One region of the Priestia sp. FSL R5-0597 genome, then DNA from elsewhere that is predicted to be linked to it. Evidence: riboswitches for the same ligand, from Rfam matches in the RefSeq annotation. Region 1 holds a riboswitch; the other holds the start of a gene.
The links. A riboswitch is a leader RNA that binds a small molecule or an ion and turns the genes downstream of it on or off. The one in region 1 is predicted to bind cobalamin.

Region 2: another riboswitch for cobalamin. It lies ahead of MKX72_RS13230 ((2Fe-2S) ferredoxin domain-containing protein); the one in region 1 lies ahead of MKX72_RS01670 (HoxN/HupN/NixA family nickel/cobalt transporter).

What each region holds. Positions count from the first base shown of each region.
Region 1 covers NZ_JBBOUZ010000001.1:305,201-308,304, forward strand. The annotation lists gene MKX72_RS01655 (response regulator transcription factor) at 1-94, opposite strand, end outside; gene MKX72_RS01660 (undecaprenyl-diphosphatase) at 285-878, shown strand; gene MKX72_RS01665 (organic hydroperoxide resistance protein) at 1,031-1,450, shown strand; cobalamin riboswitch at 1,556-1,738, shown strand; gene MKX72_RS01670 (HoxN/HupN/NixA family nickel/cobalt transporter) at 1,872-2,669, shown strand; gene MKX72_RS01675 (M20 family metallopeptidase) at 2,901-3,104, shown strand, end outside.
Region 2 covers NZ_JBBOUZ010000001.1:2,591,726-2,594,829, reverse strand. The annotation lists gene MKX72_RS13235 (hypothetical protein) at 63-221, shown strand; cobalamin riboswitch at 369-547, shown strand; cobalamin riboswitch at 666-845, shown strand; gene MKX72_RS13230 ((2Fe-2S) ferredoxin domain-containing protein) at 947-1,327, shown strand; gene cobJ (precorrin-3B C(17)-methyltransferase) at 1,341-2,963, shown strand; gene MKX72_RS13220 (sirohydrochlorin chelatase) at 2,981-3,104, shown strand, end outside.

The DNA of each region.
Region 1 (3,104 bases):
TGCCGGTTTCATAGCCTTCATGTTCAAGCTCGAGCTGAATTAAACGAGCAATTTTGCGCTCATCTTCTACAATTAAAATTCTGCCTTTACTCAAAAAAATTCCCCCTTGTGTCTATGTATAGTTGCGTACATTATAGCATGGAGAGATTCGGGGTGTATAAATGATAAGGAAATCAATGGTTATTTACTAAATATATCAATAATAGCCCGAGAAATAATGTTCATTTTCGCAAGAAACTGATAAGATAGCTAATGACATTTAAAAATAAGAAAGGATTTCGATTATGTTATCAGCTATTAATTCAGTAGACTATACCATTTTCCATGCGGTGAATCAGTATGCCTCGCATGTGAAGTTTGTAGATTCGCTAATGGTATTCTTTACAGATTATGCCCAGTATGTACTTATTGTTTTACTCGGCTTGTTTTTACTTATTAATAAAAACGGCAGCCGTGTTGTAGCATTTCAAGCTTTATGTGCTTGTGCCACAGGAGTCATTATCAATAAAGTGATTAGTTTATTTGCTTATCGAGATCGTCCGTTTATCTCTCACCACGTGAATCAGCTTATTGATCACGCCGCGAATTCTTCATTTCCAAGCGATCATGCTACATCTGCATTAGTTATCACTTTTACCATTTGGCTGCATTTCAAACGTTCAGGGCGCATGTGGGTTGTCATGGGTGCACTCATTGCATTTTCACGGGTATGGGTTGGCGTTCACTATCCATTCGATGTGTTAACAGGAGCCGTTTTAGGCTGCGTGCTGGCGCTGTTTATTCATTATGTTATATTTAATACGAAACTGATGAGGGCTATTACCAACTTGTCTATTTTTCGAAAATCAGCTTATGACGAACAGTCTCAATATTATTAAGAAAAAGTCGCATATACGCGGCTTTTTTTTATTGGAAAATTTTTAATGTATTTAACACTTGTTTTTTAAAATTAAATTGTGTACAATTAAATTACAGAAACGATAAATAAAAAATTTTAATAAAATTACTAAAAAAGAGGAGAGATTTATACATGAAAGCTTTATATGAAACGACAGTCGTTAACACAGGTGGAAGAACAGGAGAAGTTCATTCTTTAGATAATATCTTTAATTTAGACGTTGCAACACCTCCAGCGCTTGGTGGAGAAGCAACAACAGCAACAAACCCAGAGCAGCTATTTGCAGCTGGATACAGTGCTTGTTTCAACAGTGCGTTAGAATTTATGTTGAAAAAACATAACGTAGAAATTAAAAGCAGTGAAGTAAAAGCTACGGTTCAGCTGCTTCCAGATAAAGCTGATCAAGGAGTAAAAATTGCTGTAGCGCTTGAAGCTCATATCGAAGGCTTAGATTTAGAAACAGCTAAAAAATATGTAGACCTAGCCCACTCATACTGCCCGTATTCAAAAGCAATCAGCGGCAACGTAGACGTAACGGTAGAAGTAGTTTAATTGCTTTAAAAAGCCCTGTTAAGCATGTAAAGCTTAGCAGGGCTTTTTTATTTGAATTTTCTCTATTCATTTGTAAGGAGTACTAGTATAATGAGGAAGAAAATGAATCATTCGCACAGTTTAGGTGCTCTTACATAGCGTAAGAGGTAACAGGGAATCGAGTGCAAATCTCGAGCGGTCCAGCCACTGTAAGCAGGGAGTTTTCTATCTTATCGTCACTCAAAACGGGGAAGGCGGTAGAAAATGATGATCTCAAGCCAGGAGACCTACCTATTCTGTACACTTGACTCTTCTAGGAAAGAGGCGGTGTATCAAGGTACGCAGTGAGCAATTACTGTTTATTTTCATATGCCGACACATCCTCAATTTCTATAGAATTGAGGCTTTTTTACGTTTTATTTTAAAAAAAGGAGTGTAGGAAATGGAAGGTTTATCAGTTTTTTTACTTGTCTTTTTATTAGGAATCAGGCACGGATTAGATGCAGATCACTTAGCTTTTATTGATGGCCAGACCCGATATAATTGGCGAATGGGCAGCCATTTTGCCCCGTGGGTCGGAACGCTGTTTTCACTCGGTCATGGAGGAATGGTGGCCGTCACGGCCGGGGTGCTGGGCGTAGTGATGAAGAATTTTACGTTTCCAGCATATTTCGATCATTTTGCATCTTGGGTATCTATCATCTCTCTCTTTCTGATTGGGACATTAAACACATATCATTTGCTTCGAACTAAAAACAAAGAAGAAGAGTTTCAGGTGAGCGGGTTAAAAGGGAAGTTTATTCCGAAAATCGCAAAAGGAACAACGAATCCTTTTTTAATTATTCTTGTAGGAGCGCTGTTTGCCCTAGCGGCTGAAACAGTCAGTCAAACGGCCGTGTGGTCTCTAGCTGTAGGGAACGCAGGCAAATATACGCCGCTTTTATTAGGACTAGTATTTATGTTTGGTATGATGCTGACAGATACAATCGATTCACTGATTGTACATAAAATGGTGAATGAATCGAGTAAGTTTGGGCAATCTGCTTCCCGCTTGATGGGCTGGGTTATTGTTATCCTCGCATACGGGGTGTCCTTCTACTTAGCATTCACTTTCTTTAATCCATGGGCCGAAGTAAACTTTGAAATGGTTGGCGTTATTTTGTTTGTTTTTTTAGTGTCTATGTTTGTTTTTGTAAGTGTGAAGTCAAAAGGGAAAAATATCAAAATAAATGTCAATTAATAAAATGAAAGCTTTAATCTGTTGAAGATTGAAGCTTTTTTGTATAAATTTGTTGAAGTTTATGGCTATTTTCGGTCGGTTATGAATAAGTTAAAGTATTATCTGTATTTTAAGGATGGAAAATTGTCTGAAAACCATTATAATTAAGGATAATTTAAGGTCGTTATGTGAAACGTAGAACATACTCATACGTACGATAAATAAAAGCAGTGAATGCACAAGCAGCAGGGGTTGTTTGGAGGAGGAATTGATTTGAGTCAGGTAATGGTAGAACAAAGCGTATTTAGTTATTTAAAAGAACATGAACACGAGATGCTCGAAGATTTAGTTGGATTTGTGAAAAAAGAATCACCGTCCTACAGTAAAGAGTTAGTGGATCAGTGTGGAATGTATTTAACGCAGCTGTTTCAGAAGCGTTTAGGCGTAGGGTATGAA
Region 2 (3,104 bases), 2.3 Mb from region 1:
GATATGGTTTCGTCATAATGTGGATATAGCGATCACTACAATAATCGGAGGCGAATCTTTTCATGTGGGTACTGACGGTATATGCTGGAAAAGAAATGAAAATGTTTGAATTTGAAACTGAAACGCAGGCGAGAGAAGCTTTTGCAAAAACAAATGGCTGTAAAGTTCTTTCAGAAGTCGTGTATTATAATGATCCTCATTTAACATTAGTAGCTATATAATGAAAAAACAAGAGCTGACTTTATGCTCTTGTTTTTTTTATAGCTTCTTGTATCTTACGAAAAGAATAGAGTTGAAATAAAAAAAAATGTACGCTATGATATGGTAGTTACTTCTATTATTCTGATAGTTTAAAAGGTTCATATATATCAAACAGCAACAGTAAAGATGCCAAGAAGGCTTAATAGGGAAACTGGTGAAAGACCAGTACTGCCCCCGCAACTGTAAGTGTGGACGAACGAGTATAACCACTGTGGAAAAATCACGGGAAGGTTCTCAAGTAGAATGATACACAAGTCAGGAGACCTGTCTTTATTGTGAAGTTTCTATTTCTCCGGGGAGCGGGAAGGGAAACGTTGGCTTAAAGTGGCATTCGTGTACACTTTTATTCTGACGTTTTACCTGCTCGCATATTAGCGAAGCGGGTTTTTCTCGTAGCACAAAACTACATATCGTGCAAAAAAGGTGCGCAATGCTCACATTGCGTTAAATGGGAAGTCTGGTGTGAAGCCAGCGCGGTACCCGCCACTGTGAAGAGGAGCTGATTGCATATGCCACTGTATTCGGGAAGGCGCAATCAAGTGATGAATCGAAGTCAGGAAACCAGCCTTTTTTTAATGCGAAGCTTACCCTACGGGATATAGGTGGAAGTGCAAAAACTTAGTTTGAATTTTTCTGCGCCTCTATCATTGATAGAGGCGTTTTTTTAGTAAAGGAGCGAATAAGTGTGACGACGTGGAACTTAAATGGAACAAAACATCACGTATTGATTTGTAATGGAAGCAGCTGTATGAGAAAAGGTGGAGAAGAAGCCACGCAAGCTATTCGAAATAAAGTGACTGAACTGAATCTAGATGAAGCGGTTCACACAACCCGTACGCGCTGTAACGGAAGATGCAAAGATGCTCCTGTAGCTATCGTGTACCCTTCAGGAGATTGGTACAAGCAGGTCACTGAAAACGTAGCTCATCGAATTGTTGAAGAACATTTAGCAGGAGGCTGCAGTATAAAGGAATCACTTATTTATGAATATGATCAAAACGGTTTTGTTTCTCCGGAAAAGAGTGACTCCATAGAAGGAATTGACAAAGTAAAAAGTAACGCATAAAGGAGGAGCTAGCATGAAAGGTAAACTGTTAGTTATTGGATTCGGCCCAGGAAGCTTTGAACATATTACACAGCGAGCAAGAGAAGCCATTCAAGAAAGTGATATGATCATTGGTTATAAAACCTATGTGGAATTAATTCAAGGACTATTAACGAATCAGCAAATTATTAGTACAGGAATGACCGAAGAAGTAAGCCGTGCACAAGAAGCCGTAAAGCAAGCTGAAGCGGGAAAAACCGTGGCGGTCATTTCAAGCGGAGATGCAGGAGTATACGGAATGGCCGGCCTTGTGTATGAAGTGTTGATTGAAAAAGGATGGAAAAAAGAAACGGGCGTAGAGCTGGAAGTGATTCCTGGCATTTCGGCTATTAATTCATGCGCATCTCTCCTTGGGGCGCCCGTGATGCATGATGCCTGTACGATTAGTTTAAGTGACCACCTTACGCCTTGGGAGTTAATCGAAAAACGAATCGAAGCAGCTGCACAAGCAGATTTTGTAGTAGCTTTTTATAATCCGAAAAGCGGAAGACGCACAAGACAAATTGTGGAAGCGCAAAGGATTTTATTAAAATACCGTTCCCCCGATACGCCTGTTGGTCTTGTGAAAAGCGCTTATCGTGACCGTGAAGAAGTGGTAATGACCAATTTAAAAGACATGTTAAATCATGAAATAGGCATGCTGACTACCGTTGTTGTCGGAAATTCATCTACGTTCTTTTACGATGACTTAATGATTACACCGCGCGGGTATCAGCGGAAATATACCCTCAACCAAACAGAGCAGCCGCTAAGACCGCATCAGCGACTTCGAAAAGAAGCAGAACCATGGGCTCTTGATCAAGAGGAGACTGTAAAGCAAACGGCTTCAGCTATTGAAGATGTTCAGAATACAAAAGAAGAAAAAGCAGCTTCACGAGCTCTGGCAGAAGAAGCGCTTCAAGCAATTTTAGGTGAAACTACTTCACCGGTCGTACACCAGCCAATTGAGTCTATTTTTGAAGTGGCAGTTAGTCCAGGGCTTGCGAATAAGAAGTTTACGCCCGTTCAAATGACAACACTAGCAGAAGTTGTTGGTGAAAAAGGTACGATGGAGTATACGCCTGACCATCAAATCAAACTGCAAATTCCAACGGCTCAGCCAGATGTGATTATTAAAAAGCTCCAATCAGCTTCCTTTTTACTATCTCCAGTCGGAGACGTGTTTACAATTAAAGCGTGTGATTTTTGTGATGGAGAAAAAAGTGACGCCATCCCGCATACGGAACAATTACAAAAGCGTCTCGGTGGAATGGACATGCCAAAAGAGCTGAAGCTTGGTATTAATGGATGCGGTATGGCCTGTTACGGTGCTGTTCAAGAAGATATCGGCATTGTCTACAGAAAAGGTGCGTTTGACTTATTTTTAGGGGCTAAAACGGTTGGACGAAACGCCCATTCAGGTCAAATTGTGGCGGAAGGCATAGCGCCCGATGACATTGTTGAAATAGTGGAGAACATTGTCCATGAATATAAAGAAAAAGGTCATCCAAATGAGCGGTTTCATAAATTCTTTAAGCGTGTGAAGAATGTTTATGGATTCGACTATCAAGATATAACACCAAAAATAAAAGTAGAACCAGCTCCGTGTGGAGATTAAAAATGGGAGGGCATTATATGAAATCAGTTTTATTTGTCGGTCATGGAAGTAGAGATCCTGAAGGGAACGATCAAATTCGCGAGTTTATCTCGACTATGAAGCATGATTGGGACCCATCTATTTTAGTAGAAACGTGTTTTC